3 regions of the Ensifer sp. CCNWLY38 genome follow, and region 3 is predicted to be linked to each of the others. Evidence: predicted binding sites of a transcription regulator. Region 3 holds the regulator's gene; each other region holds the start of a gene.
The links. Region 3 encodes LexA, which represses DNA repair genes until DNA is damaged. Its sites were predicted from a motif close to TGTTCNNNNTGTGTTCNG; they were not measured.
Positions count from the first base shown of each region.

Region 1: the regulator LexA is predicted to act here: its motif matches at 3,131-3,148, upstream of V7S54_RS11100 (ribonuclease T2).
Region 2: the regulator LexA is predicted to act here: its motif matches at 5,190-5,207, upstream of V7S54_RS14305 (ATP-dependent helicase).

Region 1 covers NZ_JBBBBO010000004.1:310,919-318,783, forward strand. The annotation lists gene V7S54_RS11085 (thiamine pyrophosphate-binding protein) at 1-1,028, opposite strand, end outside; gene V7S54_RS11090 (DMT family transporter) at 1,077-2,030, opposite strand; gene V7S54_RS11095 (alpha/beta hydrolase) at 2,042-2,977, opposite strand; gene V7S54_RS11100 (ribonuclease T2) at 3,162-3,944, shown strand; gene ettA (energy-dependent translational throttle protein EttA) at 4,112-5,761, shown strand; gene V7S54_RS11110 (ArsR/SmtB family transcription factor) at 5,992-7,011, shown strand; gene metF (methylenetetrahydrofolate reductase [NAD(P)H]) at 7,014-7,865, shown strand, end outside.
Region 2 covers NZ_JBBBBO010000006.1:28,425-36,289, forward strand. The annotation lists gene V7S54_RS14290 (FadR/GntR family transcriptional regulator) at 1-304, shown strand, start outside; gene dgoD (galactonate dehydratase) at 358-1,506, shown strand; gene V7S54_RS14300 (SDR family oxidoreductase) at 1,518-2,297, shown strand; gene V7S54_RS14305 (ATP-dependent helicase) at 3,005-5,074, opposite strand; gene V7S54_RS14310 (NAD-dependent succinate-semialdehyde dehydrogenase) at 5,696-7,135, opposite strand; gene pcaF (3-oxoadipyl-CoA thiolase) at 7,377-7,865, opposite strand, start outside.
Region 3 covers NZ_JBBBBO010000015.1:176,854-184,718, reverse strand. The annotation lists gene V7S54_RS28085 (DNA polymerase III subunit delta') at 1-20, opposite strand, end outside; gene tmk (dTMP kinase) at 17-697, opposite strand; gene V7S54_RS28075 (D-alanyl-D-alanine carboxypeptidase family protein) at 919-2,079, opposite strand; gene V7S54_RS28070 (septal ring lytic transglycosylase RlpA family protein) at 2,143-3,174, opposite strand; tRNA gene V7S54_RS28065 (tRNA-Ser) at 3,487-3,576, shown strand; gene V7S54_RS28060 (hypothetical protein) at 3,727-4,293, opposite strand; gene V7S54_RS28055 (hypothetical protein) at 4,455-5,087, opposite strand; gene V7S54_RS28050 (hypothetical protein) at 5,402-5,698, shown strand; gene lexA (transcriptional repressor LexA) at 5,944-6,669, shown strand; gene V7S54_RS28040 (hypothetical protein) at 6,760-7,092, opposite strand; tRNA gene V7S54_RS28035 (tRNA-Cys) at 7,305-7,378, opposite strand; gene V7S54_RS28030 (thermonuclease family protein) at 7,530-7,865, opposite strand, start outside.

The DNA.
Region 1 (7,865 bases), on a different contig from region 3:
ATGATTTCGGTGCGCTCGGACCAGATGGGTTCGCCTGCGGGCGCAAGGCCTTCGAGGGCGGCGACGAAGTCGTTCGGGCTTGCGGCGATCGCCAGCTCCGGCCGGTAGACTCGGCCGAGCTCGGAACTATCAGGGTACACATGCACCAGCGTCTGGCGCGGGTAGGGGCTGTCCATCAGCGTGTAGCCGGAGGAAGGCATTTCGGAGAAGCGGCCGCCGAGAAGCAGCACGAGATCCGCTTCCTTGATCTCCTTGGCAAGTGCTGGGTTGATGCCGATACCGACATCGCCGGCGTAATTCGGATGCAGGTGATCGAAGAGCATCTGGCGGCGGAAGGAGCAGCCGACGGGGAGCTTCCAGCGCTCGGCGAAACGCTGGAACTGCGCAACGCTTTCCGCCGTCCAGCGGGTGCCACCGAGGATGGCGATCGGCCGCTTGGCGGCGGCAAGCATTTCGCCGAGCCGCTTGACCTGCGCCGGGCCCGGATGGCCCTCGACCGGCTGGTAGGCCTTGGCGGCCGGTGCCTCGGCGCTGCGCGTCAGCATATCCTCGGGCAGCGTCAGCACGACCGGGCCGGGGCGGCCGGACGTTGCGACGGCGAAGGCGCGGGTGACGAATTCCGGAATGCGGGCGGGATCGTCGATCTCGCCCACCCACTTGGCGACCTCGGTGAAGGCGCGACGGTACTCGATTTCCTGGAAGGCCTCGCGCTCGCGCGCCTCGCTCTGCACCTGGCCGATGAAGAGGATCATCGGGATCGAGTCCTGCCGTGCGACGTGCAAGCCCGCCGAAGCGTTGGTTGCGCCGGGGCCGCGGGTCACCATGCAGATGCCGGGCTCGCCGGTGAGCCGGCCCCAGGCATCCGCCATCATCGCCGCTCCGCCTTCCTGGCGGCAGACGAGCACGTCGATGTCGGTGTCGTAGAGCGCGTCCAGCACGGCCAGGTAGCTTTCCCCTGGCACGCAAGCGATGCGTTTCACGCCATTGGCGACGAGTGCGTCGACGACGAGCTGGCCTCCAGTTTTCATGATCTTCCTCCCGATGGTCTTTCTTTTGTTTTCAGATGGCTTTTGTTTTCAGATGGCTGGCGACACCGGAGCGACGCTCGTGTCCTTGTGTATGCGGCGCTCGCGCCAGATGATGTAGAGGCCGGAGCCGATGATGATGGCGATGCCGAGCCACTTCAATGCGTCAGGCAGGTCGCCGAAGACGAGCCAGCCGAAGATCGTCGCCGAGACGATTTCCAGATATTGCAGCGGCGCCAGCACTGAAGCCGGGGCGGCACGATAGGCATAGACGCCGAGCACGCCGGAGATGGTGGCGGTGACGCCGACGCCGAGCAGATAGTACCAGGTGGTGCCCTGCGGCCAGACCGGATCGAAAATGCCGGAACCCGTGCCTTCTCCGAAATAGAGAAGCACGAGGCAGAAGAGCCCGCCCCAGATGCCGGCATGAAACTGCATCGACCAGGGGTCCTCGTTCTGTGCGACCATGCGGGTGACGAGCAGGAACACGGCAAGGCCGAAGGCAGCGACGACAGGCAGAAGCGCGATCCAGCCGACCTCCTGCATGCTCGGCTGGATGACGAGCAGCGCGCCGAAGAAGCCGACGCCGCAGGCGGTGTAGCGCCGCCAGCCGATGGTCTCTTTCAGGAAGATGCTGCCGAGGATCGTCAGGATGATCGGCTCGACGAAGAAGATCGCGATCGCATCGGCGACCTCCATCACCTTCAGCGTGGTGATGAAGGAAAGCATGGTGATGACAAGCAGGCCGCCGCGCAACGCATGGAGCCCGGTCTTGCGCCAGGTGAGGTCGAAGAGGCTGCCGCGGAAGAGCACGATCGGCAGGATGAAGACGACCTGCAGAAGGAACCGGACCGCAGTGATTTCGGCCGAGGGAACCGTGGCGATTGCCAGCTTGGCGAAGATGTCGATCAGCGGCGACAGGAGCACCGAGATCACCATCAGCGTCAGCCCGAAGGAGATGCGGTTGTGGTCCGTGGCGATCTTTTGAAGGGACATGTCGGCCATGATATTTCCGGTCAGCGCCTGCCTGCGATGGCGCCCAAGCACCAGGCGGCGAAGTCCGCCGTCGCCTGTTCCCGGCCGAGTTCGTTGAGGGTCTCGTGGCGCATGCCGTCATAGACGGTGACGGTGACGTTGGTCAGACCGGCTGCCTTCATCTTGGCGCCGAGCCAGCGAATGGCATTGCCCATCTCCGTGGAGGGGTCGGCGCTGCCGCCGACGAGATGAATGGGCAGGTCCTTGCGGAGCCGCGCCAGCCGGTCGGGCCGGGCGCCGCCGAAGGATAGCCGGAAGAGGTCGAGCCAGAGCGAGACGGTCGCATCGAAGCCGCAGAGCGGGTCGGCCGCGTATTTCGCGACCTCGGCATCGTCGCGCGAGAGCCAGTCGAGATCGGTCTTGCGATCCTTGATCGCGCCGCCCCACATGCCGAAGGAAAGCTTGGTCAGGAGCGGGCTCGGCACATCCGAACCCTTCAGCGCCTTCTCGATTTTCAGGATCATCTGGCCGCCGCGGCCGGCGAGGCCGGGACGGAAATTGGAGTTCCAGACGGCGAGTGCATCATAGAGGCCGGGATCAGCCTCGGCTGCGTTCAGCGCAATCAGCCCGCCCATGGAATGGCCGAAGAGGATGACCGGGAGACCCGGATGGGCGGCGGTCGCGATTTCGCGCACAGCCCGGATATCGGCGAAGATTTTGTCGAGGCCGTCGCGGCTCGAAAACATGCCGAGCTGGGCGTCCGGCGCGCGCGTTTCGCCATGGCCGCGGTGGTCGTGGGCATAGACGTGGAAGCCATGTGCGGCCATCGCTTCGGCAAAGCGGGCGTAGCGGCCGGAATGTTCGGCAAGGCCGTGGCTGATGAGGAGGATGCCGCGGGCATGAGCGGTCGCGGGGAAATGGCGCCAGCTCAAGATGGCTCCGGTCGGGCTCTGATGTGTCTTCACCTGCCCGAACACGATTTCCCCCGGCAACAACGACAGACATTTCGATATCAAATCGATTTGCAAGGCAAAGGCAATCGCCGCTTGTTGCTCGTTGCGCATGAGGTCACAAGCGAATGTGCGCTCATCTTAATTAAGAGTTGCAATTTTCCCGTTTTGAGCGATATTCGTTCCTGTTTTGTTTCCGCAGGAGGATATCATGATTAGTTTCTGTAAGGCGATATCGGGTCCGATGGCAGGACTGCTGGCGGCGTTGGCGCTGTTCCTTGCGCCGGCCGCCTTTGCTGCCGGCGAGGAAATGTCGGATCAAGCGGCTTCCGAAGGCGCGACCGGCCGCACGGAGTATGTTCTGGCGGTCAGCTGGCAGCCCGGCTTCTGCGAAACGCGGCCGCAGCGCAAGGAATGCGAAAGCCAAACCGCGGAGCGTTTCGACGCCACCAATCTCTCGCTGCATGGCCTTTGGCCGCTGCGCAAAAGCTATTGCGGAGTAACGGCCGAGGTGCGGGCGCAGGATCGCAAGGGCAGCTGGCTTGAACTGCCGAAACTCGCCATGGCAGACGACACGGCGGCGCGGCTGCTGATCGCCATGCCCGGCGTGCAATCCGGCCTCGACCGGCACCAGTGGCTGCGCAGCGGCACCTGCCAGAGCGGCTCGGTCGACGACTATTTCTCGGCGCAGCTGCGCATGCTGGAGGAGCTCAACCGCTCGGCGGTCGGTGCGCTCTTTCGCCAGCGCATCGGCTCCGAACTCGACGAGGCGACGATCAAGCAGGCCTTCGACCAGAGTTTTGGCGCTGGCGCCGGCGACCGGGTGCGCATGCGCTGCCAGACGGTTCAGGGGCGCAGCATCATCACCGGGCTGACGATCGGGCTGACCGGCGACGTCATGAAGGCCTCGAGCCTCGCGACTCTGATCCAGGCGGCGGGACCGACCGAGTTCAAATGTGCCAAGGGCTTTGCCGATACGGCCGGGCGAAGCTGACCCGCTTTGCAGGCACTGTTCTTCGGCAGCGAAAGGGCTGCCGGCGCAGGGCAGCCGCATGGGATAGGTGGGGGGACAAGCCGGGGCGAATGCCTTTGCTCATTGCCCCCTTCCTATAATTCGCCTACATAGCGGGCAAATTTCCTTTCCCTGCGGAGCATTCCCTTATGGCACGTCAGTTCATCTATCATATGGCCGGACTTAATAAGTCCTACGGCGCGAAGAAGGTTCTCGAGAACGTTCATCTGTCGTTCTACCCGGACGCCAAGATCGGTATCCTCGGCCCGAACGGCGCCGGTAAGTCGACGGTTCTGCGCATCATGGCCGGCCTCGACAAGGAATTCACCGGCGAAGCCTGGGTAGCCGAGGGTGCCACCGTCGGCTACCTGCCGCAGGAGCCGCAGCTCGATCCGACCAAGACGGTGCTTGAGAACGCGATGGAAGGCGTTGCCAAGAAAACCGCGATCGTCGAGCGCTACAACGAACTGATGATGAACTATTCCGACGAGACGGCGGAAGAGGGGGCGAAGCTCCAGGACATCATCGACAGCCAGAACCTCTGGGATCTCGAAAGCCAGGTCGAAATGGCGATGGAAGCGCTGCGCTGCCCGCCAGGCGATGCCGACGTCACCAGCCTTTCGGGCGGTGAAAAGCGCCGTGTGGCGCTCTGCAAGCTGCTTCTGTCGCAGCCGGACCTCTTGCTGCTCGACGAACCGACCAACCATCTCGACGCCGAGACGATCGCCTGGCTCGAAAAGCACCTGCGCGAATATCCGGGCGCCGTGCTGATGATCACCCACGACCGCTACTTCCTCGACAACGTCACCGGCTGGATCCTCGAGCTCGACCGCGGCCGCAGCATTCCCTACGAAGGCAACTACTCGGCCTACCTCGTCGCCAAGGCCAAGCGCATGCAGCAGGAGGGCCGTGAAGAGGCCTCCCGCCAGAAGGCGATCGCCCGCGAACAGGAGTGGATCGCATCCAGCCCCAAGGCCCGCCAGGCCAAGTCCAAGGCGCGTATCCGCTCCTATGACGAACTGGTCAATGCGGCGGAAAACCAGCGTCCGGGCGACGCGCAGATCATCATCCCGGTCGGCGAACGTCTCGGCCAGGTGGTCATCGAGATGGAGGGCGTCACCAAGGGTTACGGCGATCGCCTGCTGATCGACGGCCTGTCGCTGAAGCTGCCGCCGGGCGGCATCGTCGGCATCATCGGCGCGAACGGTGCCGGTAAGACGACGCTGTTCCGCATGATCACCGGCCAGGAGCAGGTCGATAGCGGCTCGATCCGCATCGGCGACACCGTGCATCTCGGTTATGTCGACCAGAGCCGCGACGCGCTCGACGGCAACAAGACCGTGTGGGAAGAAATCTCCGGCGGTGCCGAAGTCATCAAGCTCGGCAAGTACGAGATGAACTCGCGCGCCTATTGCTCGACCTTCAACTTCAAGGGTGGCGACCAGCAGCAGAAGGTCGGCAACCTCTCGGGCGGTCAGCGCAACCGCGTTCACCTCGCCAAGATGCTGAAGGCCGGCGGCAACGTGCTGCTGCTCGACGAACCGACCAACGACCTCGACACCGAGACGCTGGCAGCACTCGAAGTTGCGCTCGAAAACTTCGCCGGCTGCGCCGTTATCATCAGCCACGACCGCATGTTCCTCGACCGCCTGGCAACGCACATCCTCGCCTTTGAAGGCGACAGCCAGGTCGAATGGTTCGAAGGCAACTTCGAAGACTACGAGAAGGACAAGATCCGCCGCCTCGGCCCGGACTCGGTCAACCCGAAGCGCGTCACCTACAAGCGCCTGACGCGCTGATCAGAGCCAAGGCGGCGCATTTCCTTGCGGCGCCCAGTGCATCGCGGCAGCGCCGCGAACGCTGGAACTGAAAGTCTATTGTTACGGGAACGGGCGAAGCGCAGGCTCCGCCCGTTTTCCTTTGCATGCCCTGTTCCGCAAGCGCCATTGTTTGGCTTCTCCGCGCAAATCCGCTTGCGCCGACATCGCAAATCACATAAACATATCTTTATGTGTTGATGGGGATCGCGATGGCTGTTCAGAGAGAACTGGGTCTGGATGCGCTGGTGGACGTGCTGAAGGCGGCAGGAGAGCCGACCCGCATGCGTCTCGTCGCTTTGCTTGCCGCCGGCGACCTCACCGTTACCGATCTTACCGAAATTCTCGGGCAGTCGCAGCCGCGTATTTCGCGGCACCTGAAGCTGCTTGCCGAAGTCGAACTCATCGACCGTTATCAGGAAGGCGCCTGGGCCTATTTCCGTCTCAGGCAGGATGGCGCCCGCGTCGGGCTCGTGCGGGCCATGCTGGCGTCGGCGTCTGCTGACGACGCGGTGCTTTCGCGCGATGCGGCGCGGCTGACCACCCTGAAGAAGGCGAGGGCCGAGAAGGCGCAGGCCTATTTCAGCCGCAACGCCGCTGGCTGGGACGAGCTTCGCCGCTTGCATGTCAGCGAGCGCGATGTCGAGGCGAAGCTGCGCGAGATGGTCGGCGACGAACCGGTCGAGAGCCTGCTCGATCTCGGAACCGGCACCGGGCGCATCCTGCAGCTCTTCGAAGGGCTCTATCGTCGCGGCGTCGGCGTCGATGCCAGCCGCGATATGCTGGCCGTTGCGCGCTCCAATCTCGAACGCGCCGGCATCACCAAGGCGTCGATCCGCCACGGCGATATCTTCAACCTGCCGCTCGACGGGCACGCCTTCGATCTCGTCACCATTCACCAGGTGCTGCATTTCCTCGACGAGCCGGAGGCGGCGATTGCGGAAGCCGCGCGCATGCTGATGCCGGGCGGTCGCCTTGTCATCATCGACTTCGCGCCGCACGGACTTGAGCATCTGCGCGACGAGCACGCCCATGCGCGCCTTGGCTTCTCGCACCAGGTAATCTCCGATTGGCTCGCCAAGGCCGGCCTGGTGCTCGAAAAGACCACGGACCTTTCGCCGGAAGGGGCCGAGGAAGAAAAGCTGACGGTGACGATCTGGCTGGCGCGCGATCGGCGCGCCGTGAATGAGAATGAAACGCCGCGGCCGCGCGTCCATGCAGGGGGAGTTTGAGAATGACGGCACAGACGCTTTATCCGGCCGAGCGCGGCAATCTGAGGCTCTCCTTCGAGTACTTCCCCCCCAAGACCGACGAAATGGAAGTGCAACTGTTCCAGACTGCGGAAGATCTTTCCATCTTCGCTCCTGCCTTCGTGACGGTTACCTACGGCGCAGGCGGCTCGACCAAGGCGCGCTCGCTGACGACCGTGCGGCGGATGGTCGAGGAGAAGGGCTTTGCCAATACGGCCGCGCACCTGACCTGCGTCGGCGCACCGAAGGCGGAAGTCGATGCGGTCATCGACGAATACATCGATTATGGCGTCCGCCACTTCGTGGCGCTGCGCGGCGACCCGCAGGGCGGCATCGGCAGCGCCTATCAGCCGCATCCGGATGGCTATGCGAGCAGCACCGACCTGGTGCGGGCGATCCGCGCACGGGGCGACGATATCGAGATTTCCGTCTCTTCCTATCCGGAGAAGCATCCGGAGAGCCCTGACGTGGCCGCCGATATCGACATGCTGAAGCGCAAGGTCGATGCGGGAGCCAACCGGGCGCTGACCCAGTTCTTCTTCGACAACAACGATTTCGAGCGCTATCTCGAACGGGTGCGCCGCGCCGGTATCAACATTCCGATCGTGCCGGGCATCCTGCCGATCAACAATCTGGCGCAGGTGCAGAAGTTTGCCGGCCTCTGTGGCGCGAGCGTGCCGGAGGCGATCGTCACCCGGCTGGTGCATCTGGAAGACCAGCCGGTCGAGCGTTTCAAGGAGGCGACCCATATCGCTGCCGAGCAGATCGTTGATCTCGCCCGACGCGGTGTTCGCGACTTCCACCTCTACACAATGAACCGTTCGCCGCTGGTGACC
Region 2 (7,865 bases), on a different contig from region 3:
TCTCGTCGGCTTCACCGATGCCGACGTCGCCTTTCACACCTGTCTGCTCAAGGCCAGCCACAACCAGGTTTTTCTGCAACTCGTCGGCATCATCCAGGCGGCGCTGAAGTTCTCGCTGCATGCTTCCAACGAGGTTGCCGAGCGCCGCGACGAGGCGATCGACATCCATGGCGAACTGGTCGAGGCGCTGCGCCTGCGCGACAAGGCGCGGGCGCGCGACTGTTCCACGCGCATGCTGGATCTTGCGGCGCGCGACCTCAAGGTCGCCGTCGAACGTCACCGGCCCGCCCTTTCGGCGCGCTGAAACCTTCCTCAGGCGGCAGTCGCCGCCTTGCTCCACCCGGCGGATATCGCACCATGAAGATCACCAAGCTCACCACCTATATCGTTCCGCCACGCTGGCTGTTTCTGAAGATCGAAACCGACGAGGGCATCGTCGGCTGGGGCGAGCCGGTCGTCGAAGGCCGTGCCCTGACGGTGGAAGCGGCGGTCAACGAGCTCTCGGACTACCTAATCGGCAAGGATCCGCTGCTGATCGAGGACCATTGGCAGGTCATGTATCGTGGCGGCTTCTACCGCGGCGGGGCGGTCCACATGTCAGCACTTGCCGGCATCGACCAGGCGCTCTGGGACATCAAGGGCAAGGCCTACGGTCAGCCGATCCATGCGCTGCTTGGCGGCCAGGTGCGCGACCGCATCAAGGTCTATTCCTGGATCGGCGGCGACCGTCCGTCCGACGTCGCCAACAATGCGCGCGATGTCGTTGCCCGCGGCTTCAAGGCGATCAAGCTCAATGGTTGCGAGGAGATGCAGATCGTCGACACCTGGGAGAAGGTGGAAAAGGCGGTTGAGATCATCGCGACGATCCGCGAGGCGATCGGTCCGCATATCGGCATCGGCGTCGATTTCCACGGCCGCGTGCACCGGCCGATGGCCAAGGTGCTGGCCAAGGAATTGCAGCCCTTCAACCTGATGTTCATCGAAGAACCGGTGCTTTCGGAAAACCGAGAGGCACTGAAGGAAATCGCCAACCATTGCTCGACGCCGATCGCGCTTGGTGAGCGGCTCTATTCGCGCTGGGATTTCAAGTCCGTGCTTTCGGATGGTTATGTCGACATCCTGCAGCCCGACCTTTCGCACGCCGGCGGCATCACCGAGTGCCGCAAGATCGCGGCGATGGCGGAGGCCTACGACGTGGCGCTGGCGCCGCATTGCCCGCTGGGACCGATCGCGCTTGCCGCCTGCCTTCAGGTCGACGCCGTCAGCTACAACGCCTTCATCCAGGAGCAGAGCCTCGGCATCCACTACAACACCGGCAATGACATTCTCGACTACATCTCGAACAAGGAAGTGTTCCACTACGCGGATGGGTTCGTCTCGATCCCGCAGGGACCTGGCCTCGGCATCGAGGTGGATGAGCAATATGTCATCGAGCGGGCGAAGGAAGGCCATCGCTGGCGCAACCCGATTTGGCGCCATGCCGACGGCAGCGTCGCCGAGTGGTGAGGAGGGCGGAGATGGCGGGTCGTCTTGAGGGAAAACGCGTCGTCGTGACCGGCGCGGCACAGGGGATCGGCCTTGCCATTGCCGAGACCTTCCTTGCGGAAGGAGCGAGCCTGTTTCTTCTCGACCGCGACGGCGATCTGCTGGCGAGAGAGGCTGAGCGGCTTCGTGCCGCCGGCGGAACGGTCGGCCACACGACGGCCGACATCTCGGATGCGGAAGCGATCGAACAAGCGGTCGCTGCGGCCGCCCGCGAGGTCGGCCAGCCGAATGCGCTCGTCAACAATGCCGGCGTCAACGTGTTCTTCGAGCCGCTGAAACTCTCGGACGCCGACTGGCAGCGCTGCTTCGACATCAACCTCAAGGGCGCCTGGAACTGCAGCAAGGCCGTGCTGCCCGGCATGATCGCGGCCGGCGGCGGCGTCATTCTCAACATCGCCTCGACCCACGCCTTCACCATCATCCCGCACACTTTCCCCTATCCCGTCGCCAAGCATGCGCTTCTGGGCATGACCAAGGCTCTGGGGCTGGAATATGCCGGGCAGGGCGTGCGTGTGAATGCGCTGGCACCAGGCTACGTGCGGACGCAGAAGGCCGTGGAATACTGGAACTCGTTTCCCGACCCGGCCGCGGCGGAAGCGGAAACGATGAAGCTGCATCCCGGCGGTCGCATCGCGACGCCGGAGGAAATCGCCAAGGCCGCCCTCTTCATGATTTCGGACGAGTGCCCCTTCATGAACGCCACCTGCCTGACGGTCGATGGCGGGGTCAGCGTGCTACATCATCCCGCCTGACGGGGCCAGGTGGCGGCTGATTGCTACCGCGCGCTCCATTTCATAAGCTGGAGCCTGAATCGGCAATGGATCGAGCCCCGATGAGATACCCAGGACGGAGACTGCCTTTCACCGTAGAAGTCGGCAACCCCGCGGAGCCTTCGCCGCTGTCCGTGTCACATCTAACACAGGGCGGCATCGTTCTTATCGGAGGCGGGCGGTCATCGCGTACGCATGAACTCCGCCAAGAGATTGCCTTTGTTGACGAAGGCAAATTATGAGAGAACGAAGACCTCTATTCCAAGCTGATCGATCTCAATTCGAAAGGGATCCCATTTCAATCTCAACCGAAGGAGATGGAATCGCCGGATCTGCTAATGGCCTGGTGGCAAGAGATCGGAAAGTTCGAAGGGAGCTTCAGGGAGATTTCGTGGCGTAGTCCAGATCGGTGGCTCATCACAACTATTGAGCCTCCAGTCAGTGGAATCCGTGGCTGGTCTGGCCCCAAACCTTTCGGACATTGAGTTTTGGTCAAAGCCTATCGCGTGCCAGCAAGACGGCGCCTTGCTCGAACGAACATCTTTCAGGCCGTCCACGACCCTGACAGGGACGCCTCAGTAGCTTCCATCATCGGCATTTTCGCGACTTGCAAAGGAAGACCGCTTAGGCGAGCGGGCCGTGGTATACATCGTTCCTTGCCGGTCCTGCCAGCATCGTGAACCCCATCCTCACTTCCACATGGAACGCATCCGGGCGCCGACATCGATGCGGATCTGCTTGGCGCTGCGTTCGCCGGCGGCCGCCGACATCTTCGGCCAGTTCGTCGTCTCGAAGAACTGCAGCAGCGTCGCCGGAATGAAGCGGGTCCGCGATGCATAGACGTGTCGGTCGCCCTGGCTGTTCTGGCCGTAGGTGAAGAACCTTTGTGGCGTCACCAGTGCCAGGTGGTCGCGCGCCCGCGTCATGCCGACATAGAGCAGCCGCCGCTCCTCTTCGAGCTCGGCTGTCGTACCGACACCAAGATCGGATGGGATGCAGCCGTCGACGACATTGAGCATGAAGACCGAGCGCCATTCCTGTCCCTTGGCAGAATGAATGGTCGACAGGATCAGATAGTCCTCGTCGAGCAGGGGCACGCCCGCCTGGTCGCTGGTGGCATCGGGCGGATCGAGCGTCAGTTCGGTCAGGAAACGCTCGCGGTTCTGGTAGCCGCCGGCAATCTGCTCGAGCTGCACGAGATCGGCCTTGCGTGTTTCGGGGTCTTCGTGAATGCGGTCGAGGTGCGGTTCGTACCAGGCGCGCGCCGTCGCGATTTCTCCCGGCCATCCCGTGTCGACCTTGCGCAGAGCGGAAACGAGATCGACGAAGTTGGCCCAATCCTCTCCGGTCTTGGGTGGCGCCGGGATTTCCGCGAGCGCTGCGAGCGGTTCGGGATCGGCGGCGATCGCGTCGAGGATCTTGCCTGCCGTCTGCGGACCGATCCCGGGCAGCATCTGCAGCAGCCGGAAGCCGGCGACACGGTCACGCGGGTTCTGCGCGAACCGCAAGGTTGCCAGCAGATCCTTGACATGGGCGCTGTCGAGGAACTTGAGACCGCCGAATTTCACAAAGGGAATGTTGCGACGGGTGAGCTCGACTTCGAGGGTGCCGCTGTGGTTGGCGGAGCGAAACAGCACCGCTTGCTGCTTCAGCGCTATGCCGACCTCGCGGTTGGCGAGAACCTGCTCCACGATATAGGCGGCCTGGTCCGCCTCGTCCTTGACGGTGACAAGCTGTGGGCGCTGCTCCGACTGCCTGTCCGTCCAGAGGTTCTTGGTGAACCGTTCCCGCGCAAGCCCGATGACGCCGTTGGCGGCAGCGAGGATCGGCTGGGTCGAGCGATAGTTTTGATCGAGCGTGATGACGTCGGCCGGCTCCGGCGAAAACGCGTTCGGGAAATCGAGGATGTTGCGGACCGTCGCGGCCCGGAAGGAATAGATCGACTGGGCGTCGTCTCCGACGACGGTCAAACCATGGCCCTCGGGCTTGAGCGACAGCAGGATCGAGGCCTGAAGGCGGTTCGTGTCCTGATATTCGTCGACCAGGATATGATCGAAACGGCTGCTGATATCCTGCGCCAGCTCCGCGTCGGAAACCATCTGGGCCCAGTAGAGCAGGAGATCGTCGTAATCGAGCACGTTCTGCGCCTGCTTTGCCTCTACATAGCCGGCAAACAGTTCCTTCAGTTGCTGTTCCCAGCTCACGGCCCAGGGATACGCGGTCTTCAAGACGTCGATGATCGAGCTTTCCGAGTTCACGACGCGCGAATAGATCGCAAGGCACGTGCCCTTTGTCGGGAAGCGGCTTTCCATCTTGGAGAAGCCGAGCTCATGGCGGACGAGGTTCATGAGATCGGCGCTGTCTTCGCGATCATGGATGGTGAAATCCGCGCCAAGGCCGATCTGTTCGGCATAGATCCGCAGGATCCGCGCGCCGATCCCGTGGAACGTGCCGGCCCAGGAAAGCGCGTCCGTCATGACGGCGGCATTGTCGCCGAGCACCTGGCGGCAGATGCGTCCGACCCGGCGCATCATCTCAGCGGCGGCACGGCGGGAAAAGGTCATCAGCAGAATGCGGCGCGGATCGGCACCATTGACGATCAGATGCCCCACCCTGTGGGCGAGCGTGTTCGTCTTGCCCGAGCCGGCACCCGCGATAATCAGCAGAGGGCCGCCGGCCTGGCCTTGCGGCAATCCCACACCATGCACCACCGCCTGGCGCTGGCGGTCATTCAGTTTTTCGAGATAGGCGGCGCTCATACGTGTCCAGGCGTTGTCAGCAAGATTCCCAAAATCTTCGTTCCGTTTCATCTCCTTGAAAGAATTCACGGATTCCGCTTCACGGTCTCATACTCTTCGCGCGAAGCAGATGACTCGGAACAAAAATGGAACGTATCAGTTTCGATTGCCGCTGGAAACCCGGCAGGCCGGGCTTTCACCAGGCTGCTATGCCGCAGAAATATCCGGAACATCGAGGAGCGGAGCCGTGGACGGCCGGAATTTCGATTCAAGAGGGAGATCCGGGGCTATTGGTCACCGTGTTCGAAAACCTTCGACTTGGCCCTCGGGCGCCGAACAAGCCAACCCGTCGATGTTTAGATTGCCCGGGCCACGACCTGCGCAGCGACCGACACCAACAAGGTTGCCAGAGCGACGGCCGTGCCAAATCGTGCGATCTTCATGCGGCGCCCGCGTGCGCCATTCCAATCATAACCCATCGTGCTCTCCCATGGGCATCATGCCATGGGCCCGATGGTGAGCAAACTTCGTAACGGGGGAGTAAATTTAAGACTGCTACTTCTGCGGGCGGATCTCGTGCCCTTGATAGGTGATAGGCAGCATCTCCCGCGCGCCGCCCGCGCAGGAGATGATCGAGCGCGGTTACACGCTCTTGCGCGTGACGAAGCGGGTTTCCAAATAGGCTTCGATCGCCTCGGAGCCGCCCTCCGTTCCGTAGCCGGAATCCTTGATGCCGCCGAAGGGCACTTCAGGCAGTGCCAGGCCGAGATGGTTGATCGAGATCATTCCGCTCTCGACTTCGTTTGCGAGGCGATGGGCGCTTCGCTCGGAGCCGGTGAAGGCGTAGGCCGCAAGTCCGAACGGCAGGCGGTTGGCCTCGTTGATCGCCTCATCGAGCTCGTTGAAGCGGTTGATGATGGAAACGGGGCCGAAGGGTTCGTCGTTCATGATGCGGGCGCTGAGCGGCACGTCGGCAAGCACCGTCGGCTCGAAGAAATAGCCCCGGTTGCCGATGCGATGGCCGCCGGTTGCCAACCGGCCGCCATGCTCCACGGCGTCGGCGACCAGGCTTTCGATCGCCGGGATGCGCCGCTCGTTGGCAAGCGGCCCCATGTCGATGCCAGTCTCAAGGCCGTTGCCGACCTTGATCTTCCGCGACGCGGCGACAAAACCTTCAAGGAACTGGTCTGCCACCCGTTCCTGCACCAGGAAGCGGGTCGGCGACACGCAGACCTGGCCGGCGTTGCGATACTTGCTGCCGGACATGATCGCGACGGCCTGCTCGATGTCGGCGTCCTCGGTGACGATGACCGGGGCGTGGCCGCCGAGTTCCATCGTCGCGCGCTTCATGTGCTGGCCGGCGAGTGCTGCCAGCATCTTGCCGACCGGGGTCGAGCCGGTGAAGGACATCTTGCGGATTACCGGATGCGAGATCAGATACTCCGAGATGACCGCCGGCACGCCATAGACGAGGTTGACGACGCCTGCGGGAATGCCAGCATCGACGAAGCACCGGATCAGTTCGGCCGGCGATGCCGGTGTTTCCTCGGGCGCCTTGACGATGATCGAGCATCCCGTGGTCAGTGCGGCGGACAGCTTGCGTACGACCTGGTTGATCGGGAAATTCCAGGGCGTGAAAGCGGCGACCGGGCCGACGGGCAGCTTGACGGTCATCTGGGTGACATCGGGCGTGCGCGGCGGAATGATCTGGCCATAGGCGCGCTTTCCTTCCTCGGCAAACCACTCGATGATTTCGGCGGCGCTGAGGATTTCGCCCTTGGACTGGGCCAGCGGCTTGCCCTGTTCCCGCGTCATCAGCCAGGCGATGTCGCCGGCACGCTCGCGCAGCAGCGCCGCTGCCGTTCGCATGACCTTTGCCCGGTCGAAAGCCGAGGTCGCCCCCCAGACCTGGAAGCCTTTTTGGGCGGCGTTCAGCGCTTCATCCAGATCCGCCACTTCTGCCCAGGCCACCTGGCCAATCGTTTCCTCGGTGGACGGGTCGATGACGGGAATAGTCTTGCCCGCGCGCGCCGGCCGCCAGGTGCCGTCGATATGAAGGAGGATATCCGGATACTGGGTCATGGGGGAACCTTTGAAGATTGACGTCTATCGCTTCGAGTGCAGGACGCCCCGGTGGGGAAGTGTGAAGGAGCGCGATGCCGATCAGTTGGGCGCTTCCGCCGACAATATCAAGACGCGATTTGTCAGGAATACGCGTGTCGACCCGGATGCCCTGCGGCGGCTGGCGATAAGGCCGACCCGGGATGAAGACCTCCGACCATCGGACCAGACGGTGAACGTCGGTCCTTCTAAGAGACGGACATCACGGCCGCGTCAGCAGCATCGAGATGCCCTGTCCGACGCCGATGCACATGGTGGCGATCGCACGCTTCGCACCTTGCTGCTCAAGCTCCAGTGCTGCCGTCAGCGCGAGGCGTGCCCCTGACATGCCAAGCGGATGGCCGAGCGCGATGGCGCCGCCATTCGGATTGACGTGGGGCGCATCGTCGGCCAGCCCGAGCTGCCGCATGCAGGCGAGCGCCTGTGCTGCGAAGGCTTCGTTCAGTTCGACGATATCGATGTCGCCAATTGTGAGGTTCAGGCGCTCCAGGAGCTTGCGGGTCGAAAAGATAGGGCCAATGCCCATGATGCGTGGCGGAACCCCTGCCGTCGCCATCCCGTCGACCCGGGCGAGCGGTTGGAGGCCATAGCGTTCGACCGCGCGGCGCGAGGCAAGGATGAGAGCGGCTGCGCCGTCGTTGACGCCAGAGGCATTGCCGGCGGTAACCGAGCCGTTGGCGCCGAAGGGCGT
Region 3 (7,865 bases):
CCGCCTCTTTCCGCGCTCATGACACGACTTCCTCGGCCGACGCGCCGGTGCCGTCGCCGTGCGGCAGGAGGGCCTCGACGAGGGAAAGTACTTCTGCGGCGATGGCCTCGACAGGCTGCGTCGCGTCGACGATCCGGCATCGCTCGGAATCGCGCCTGGCGATATCGAGAAAGGCGTCCCGCCGTTTCTCGTGCGTCTCCAACTGCTCCTTCTCGAAACGATCAGGATTGTCGTCCCCGGCACGGCGTTGCGCCCGCTCGAGGCCGATGCTCGCCGGCAGATCGAAAATCACGGTCCGATCCGGCACGACGCCGTTGATCGCCACACGCTCCAGACTTTCGACGAAGCTTTGCTCCAGGTTGCCGGTGATGCCCTGATAGACGCGCGAGGAATCCATGAAACGGTCGCACAGCACGATCGTACCCTTGTCGAGCGCCGGCCGGATGACCTCTTCGACATGATCGCTGCGGGCCGCTGCAAAGAGGATCGCCTCCATCCTGACCCCGAAGGCCTCCGCGGCTCCCGAAAGCAGCACGTGGCGCACCGCTTCGGCGCCGGCCGAACCGCCAGGCTCGCGTGTCGTCAACACCTCGTAGCCGCGCGCACGCAGGGATTCGGCGAGAAGACGGAGCTGCGTCGACTTGCCGGCGCCCTCCCCGCCTTCGAATGTTACGAACAGACCTTTTTTCAGCGACACCATGCGTTCCCATATCGGCATGCGACCCAGGTCACGATGCTTTCAGGTCGATTCGACCTGAAAGCATCGTGACCTGTTCTAGCTAGAGCGGAATGCGGGCGGAAAACCGCGCACACTTTTCCTCATTCCGCTCTGGCCCTGTTTAGCCGATTGGTCCGCGGTGTGAAACCGTCAGGTGGCGATGAATTGGCGGGAACCGCCCTCACCGCAACCAGCTGCGGCTAAATCCAGAAGAACAGCAGTTCCTGCAGCGCATCGAGAGCGCGACTGGTCAGCGTGCCCTGCCCAACGGCGCTGGCTGTCTTGACCGGCACTTCGCGCAGCAGCTTGTCGCCGTTCCACAATTTGACAACACCGACTTCCGTCCCCGCCGTCACCGGCGCCCGCAACGGCCACTTGTAGACGATCCGCGCCGTCAGCCGTTCCGGATTGTCGACCGGGAGCAGCACGTCGACCGGGCCGCCGGCGACCAAGGCGACATGGGCGGCATCGCCACCATAGACGGCCGCGTCGCCAATCGCCTCCCCGTCGGCAAAGATCCGCTTCTTCTCGAAGGCGGTCATTGCCCAATCGAGCACCTTGCGGCTCTCCTCGATGCGCTCCTTGTCGGTTTCGAGACCGCCCATGGCGAGATAGACCCGGCGGTCGCCGCGCTGCAGCGAAGCGGCCAGGGAGAAACCGAAGCCTTCGGCAAAACCGGTCGCCAGGCCGTCCACGCCTATGTTGGCCGAGATCAGCGGGTTCTTGTTGCGTTGCAGAATCTTGTTCCATTCGAACTCCGGCTGCGAATAGAGCCTGTAGAGATCCGGATGTGCCTCATGGAGGTGCCGAACGAGCGTTACCAGTTCGCTCATAGTGATCTGGTTGCCGGGATCCGGAAGCCCCGTGGCATTGCGGAAAGTCGCAACCGGCATGCCAAGCTCGCGCGCGCGCGCCGTCATGCGCTCGGCAAAGGCGCCCTCACTACCGGTCATGCCTTCGGCAAGGATGATGCAGGCATCGTTGGCAAGCTGGACCGCGACGCCCTGCAGGAGATCGGCGACGCGGATGCGGGATTTCAATGCGGCAAACATCGTCGAGGTGCCGGCGGGCGCACCGCCGGTGCGCCAGGCGTGCTCGGAGACGTCGAAGGTGGTTTCGGCGGAAAGCTCGCCCTTGCCGAGTGCCTCGGCCACGACCTCCATCGTCATCAATTTGGCGAGCGATGCAGGCGGTATCGGTTGGTTTTCGGCGCGGGAAAAAAGCACGGTGCCGGTTTCGGCATCGACAAGCAGGATCTGCTTTGCCTTGGTGTCGAAAGTGGGCGCCGGTGTCTGCGCGAATACGGCGCCTGTAAACAGCGCAACGCCGAAAAACACTGCCGAGAACATCTTCATGCGCATGGGAAACTCCGGTTTCCCCTTGGGCATAGCAGCGAGGTCATTTTGGCACAACGCCGCCTGCGGTTATCGGACAGAACCGCTTGCTTTCTGGCGCTTGGCGTAATCGACAATCACTTGGGGGGTAAGCTGCTTCCGGTCGACCATAATCGCTTCAAACGGCGATTCGGCGTCGCTGACGCGGACTTCGACGTAAGCTGCAGCATACGCCATGTTGCCGTCGGGCATCGGGATGAACTCGGGCCGCTCACGCGGGATCGGGCCGATTTCCGGCAGCATCACGAACTCGTTCAGCGATTGCGGCTGGGCGGACTGCGGGACGGGGGCTGCGAGCGCCGTCACCGGTTCGCCAACATCGAGCGAGGCCTTTGCGGGGACGGTGATGGTGCCAAGGGTCTGATTGCGGAACGGCTCGTTGGAGGCGACCATTACGCCGGTCGCGATCTGGCCTTCCGGCATCACGCTCGGGCCACGTTCGCCCTTCTGAACGTAGGACGCCATCAGATAGGGCATGTCGTTGCCTTCAAGCGGCGCGCGGCCGACATACTGCACGCGCACCTGCGCGCTGCCCTTGCGCTTGATGTCGAGCATGTCAGCCGTCTTCGAGGAGACGTCGATGATGCGGCCGAATTCATAGGGGCCGCGATCGTTGACGCGCACGATGACCGACGTACCGTTTTCCATATTCGTGACGCGCGCGTAGCTCGGCAGCGGGAACGTCGGATGGGCGGCCGACAGATGCGCCTTGTCGTAAACTTCGCCATTGGCGGTCAGCCGGCCGTGGAAAGCCGAGCCGTACCAGGAAGCCGTACCGGTCTTGTTGTAACCGAAGTCTTCCTTCGGCTGGTACCACTTGCCCTTGACCTGATAGGCCTTGCCGACCTGAAAGCGTCCGCCGCCCTTGGGAATATTGTTGCCGGTGGCAACACGCGGGCTCGCCTTTACGCCATAGACGGATTCGGGAAAGTATTCCTTGCTACGAGCAGTTTTCTTGACGCTCGATGTCGATCCGCAGGCTGCGAGTGTCACGCACAGCATCGGGACCGCCGCAAGGCGCAGTCCCTTGACCAGATATGCCGCATTTTTACTGGAGGTCATCTGTCCCACAACATCGATCGAATAGCCGTACTCGAAACCTTCCGCTCATGCCCCCAGCGGAAATCTCGGCGTCCCGAAACGGAACAGTCGATTAAACATGACAGCAACAAGGCGAAAATGCGAACTCATCCACAGATCAGCGCCGGATTTCATGCGCTATGGTTTACAGACGGTTACCAGCGGAGCATGCCCGCGCGCTCCAGTCTGGCCATCGAGAAAATCTTTCGGCGACGCATGTTAAATCTTGCAAAGCGACAGGGCTTCGCGCAATAACGCCCTGCCCGGTCAGCAGTTGACTGCGATTTCAGGCAAGGACAGGTGGCCGAGTGGTTTAAGGCTCTGGTCTTGAAAACCAGCGTACGGGAAACCGTACCGTGGGTTCGAATCCCACCCTGTCCGCCATTTCCCCAAGGAATATCGTCCGACCGATGGACCGCCATTCCTGACGATGCTTCGCTTCAATGAGCATAGGTCCGCGGGCGTCAGCGCCGTCTGGTTCGCCTCGAGCAGATGACGCTCAGCGCTCTCCGCGCCCTTCACTCAAGCCGCGTGTCAGAGGCTGAACGGATCACGCGCTGAGCGCTTCTCGCTCGGAGCGTTGAACGGATCGGCCTTCTTCTCCTTGGACTTGCGACCCTCGTCGGCGATGATCTCATCCACGGCCCGCTGGCATTTCAGGAGTTCTTCCGCCGCCGGGCCGGTGCCGCGCAGACTGAGGTTTGCGACAACGCGATCGTCAAAGGCGATCGCCAACGTCCTTTTGCGCACGAACCCCGTCAGGAATTCCGCATCGGTGACGTTCACGAAGAGGAACTTGCCGCTCTCGTCGCCGGCGGCGGTCGCCGCCGCACTCCACGGATCGCTCTTGTCGAAGCGGAACGTCAGGTCATAGTCCTTGCCGACCTCCAGCGACTTCCAGTCGTCGCTGGCGAAACTCATGTAGAGCGGTGATTCGGAGCCCTTGGGGTAGAATCCCAGACGCAATATGACCCCGCCCTCGAACATCGACGTGATGAAACACGAGCCTTCCATCGACGTGTCGGAAGCAACGGTCCAGCCGCCGACTTCCTTCCATTTGATGATCTCGGCCTCCTCAGCCACGGCCGGTCCCGTGGCCATCAGACAGCTCACAAATCCGAACAGCAATCTACGCATGCAAATCCCCCGTTTGCCCGCATTTTGAAAGGTCGCCGCGTTACTGTCGAGGGTGGGTGAGCCGCACCCACGCAAAATCCTAGGAATATTCACCTCTCCCCGCGGACCGACGCTCACGCCAAAGATCACATGGCGAAGGGATCTTTCGACGACTTGGTCTGGCCGCCGCCAGCAAAGGGGTCATTGTTTGGCGCATTCCCGCCGGCGCCCGCAAAGGGATCGGCGGCCGCCCCCTGCCCGCCGTTTGGCATCAACGCAATCACCGCCTCCTGGCATTTGAACATCTCGCTGACGGCCTTCATCGAATCGCGCAGGCTGAGGCTCGCCACGACGCGTCCTTCGAACGCCAGCGCCAGCGTGTTCTTGCGCACGAATTCGGTGAAGAAGTCGGTGTTGGAGAAGTTGACGACCAGAGCCTTCGAGCCCGTGAGGTCCAGGCCGAACGCGACAGCCGGCCACTGGCGGCCACGGTCGAGCTGCAAGGCGACGTCATACTCCCGCTGCGGCTCGATCGATTTCCAGTCGGCGTTGCCGATCGAAAGAAACGCCAGGTTCGCCGATCCTCTCGGGTAGAAGCCGATTCGAAGGATCATTCCGCCGTCGTAGCTCGTCGCCGCATAGCACGAGCCGCCCAAGGACGGATCCGAGCCCACCGTCCAGGCATTGACCTCCTTCCAGATATTCGAACGCCCTTCTTCAGCAGAGGCCGCCCCCGCCGCCACCAACAGACAGAGAACCGCCAACGACAATCTATGCATGCAACCACCCTACTTTCCCCGCAAAGTTATCGTTTTTTTACAACCTGTCGAGACGGTGCGGCATCTTCACAACACGGATTTTTGCACGCCAGCAGCGAGGCCGCGACTTGGCGCAACCGAAGCGATTGCGGCGCGGAGGGCGCGTCAGGGCTTTGCCGCGGCGTGCCCTGGCGCAAAACGGCCACAGCCTGCACTCAAAGAGCTGTTGAACACATGACAGTGATCGCCAAGCTTGCTGGACTTCGGAACGAAAGCGCGGTTCACATCGTTAACCGCCCCGTAGTCCCACCCTTGCATCAAAGTGGACGATCACCGTGCTTGCCGCCCTGCTTCTCGCTTCGATAGTCGCATCGCCCAATATGCCTGACGTCAAGCTCAGCGCCGCCACGGTGGACGAACTTCAGACCGATTTCGAGAGCGCCGTGCCGTGCCATCAAATTGATGGACGCAACGTGTGGAAGGGTGCGATCGCGTTCTACATCCAGTCTTTCATCTATGACGGCGACACGCCGGTCGCGACCGATGCGGCGGATGCCGTACTTCCGGAAGACAACAGCGCCGAGACGGTGAAGGAATTCGAAGACGCCTGCGCCGCCACGCAGCCGGCCTAGCCTCTTTGCACGAAACGCTCGCGATTCGTTCGAATCGCAGTGACGTCGCGCAATGCGCTACGCCGCCGCCCTCCTTTTGGGCGCGATCATCGCCCAAACCCGCTCTGCTCCCGTAAAAGTGACCAATCGACACGCACAGACGCGCCAATTGTCTGAATTCACGGAATTTTAGGCACTTGCGGAACACATATGGAACAGATAGTGTCTGTTCTTGATTTGTTTCACGCCTCTGGGAGCGACGTGCCATGCTGACCCGCAAGCAACAGGAATTGCTTCTCTTCATTCACGAACGCATGAAGGAGTCAGGCGTCCCACCATCATTCGATGAAATGAAGGATGCGCTCGACCTGGCGTCGAAGTCCGGCATTCACCGCCTGATCACGGCACTCGAAGAACGCGGGTTCATTCGCCGTCTGCCGAACCGGGCTCGCGCGCTTGAGGTCATCAAGCTTCCGGAGGCTTACGCATCCAGCCAGCAGCAGCCTCGCCGCGGCTTCTCGCCCAGCGTGATCGAAGGCAGCCTCGGCAAGGCGCCGGCGGTAGCCCCTGCCGCACCGCCGAAGCCCGCGCCAGTGGCCGACAACACATCGGTTTCCGTGCCGGTCATGGGCCGCATCGCTGCCGGTGTGCCGATCTCGGCCATCCAGAACAACACGCACGACATTACCGTTCCGCTCGACATGATCGGCAATGGCGAACACTATGCTCTCGAAGTTAAGGGCGACTCGATGATCGAAGCCGGCATCTTCGACGGCGACACGGTGATCATCCGCAATGCCAATACGGCCAATCCCGGCGATATCATCGTGGCGCTCGTGGATGATGAGGAAGCGACGCTTAAGCGCTTCCGGCGCAAGGGCGCATCGATCGCGCTCGAAGCCGCGAACCCTGCCTACGAAACAAGGATTTTCGGGCCCGATCGGGTGAAGATCCAGGGCAAGCTCGTCGGGCTGATCCGCCGCTACCACTGATTCCGAGGGAAACCTGGCATCCGACAGAGCCTCGCCACCGCTTGCGGTGGCGAGGCTCTGTTAATTGAAGGCGACCTGAAGGCGCGCCTCTTATTCGTGGATGGTGTATTCGCCGAGTTCGCAGAGATCCTGCATGTCTTCGGTCGTATCGAGGCCGGAGCCTTCTTCGAACTCGAAGCGCATGTCGTACTTGCAGACCTCCCGGCCGTCGGCGATGGTGATCTCCATGTCTTCCCCGGGGTTCAGCACCTGCCGGCCGAAAACATCGTCTTCCCACTCATTGACGCCCACAGGCGACGTATAGAAGTTCGTCAGCACTGCGTTTGTGTTGTTCTTCAGCTTGAAAACCAGGTCCTCTGCCTGCGCCTCGAACGTGGTCGCAGCGAAGAGGGCCAAGGCCGTCAGGACAAGTTTCGTCTTCATATATGCCATTGCCTCCGTTTTGATGATGACGGACGCTACCGATGCGGCTGATGTCAGCGGAGTCATCGTTCCCCCTCTACCGATTTCACCGAAGCGATAAGATCCAACGTATAGCTAATGGATGTGGCTTGCGCGGGCGTGGGCAGGCAACCACACAATCGCCCTGCCCTAAGGCAGAACGTCTATTCACACTAAAATGAGGTGAGAGTTATTGGAGGCCTCGCCCGGAATTGAACCGGGGTACAAGGATTTGCAGTCCTCTGCGTCACCACTCCGCCACGAGGCCTCACAGCTCGGATAACCGAGCGTTGGCGCGGATTTAGAATGATTGCAGAAAAACCGCAAGAGGCATTTTCCGAAAAACGCGCCGTCGATTTGTAAGACGGATACTTTCCACAGAGCGATCGCGAACCTCCGCCGATCGCATCTGGGTGGCCTCAGCACCAGGGCGTCGCGTGTCCCGTCCACGGCCGGACCAGCCCCTCGGTGACCAGCACGCGCCCGATAGACTGGTCGCCGCGGGTGACCAACCGCAGCTTTTCACCGGCCTTGGCATCCTGACGACCGCTCGCCGTTTCCAGCCTGAAGTCACCCGCATTCAACAATTCGCGCAGGCGTTGCTTGGCATAGAAGCCGCGCGAACGTTCCTTGTCGCAGCTTGCCTGGCGAATACGCGGCGCATCGACGTCTGCCACGCGGATCGTTTCGCCGTGGTACAGAAAGGTGGCGCCGTCGATCACGCAGTTGTCGTTGCGAATCCCGCAGAAGTAAAA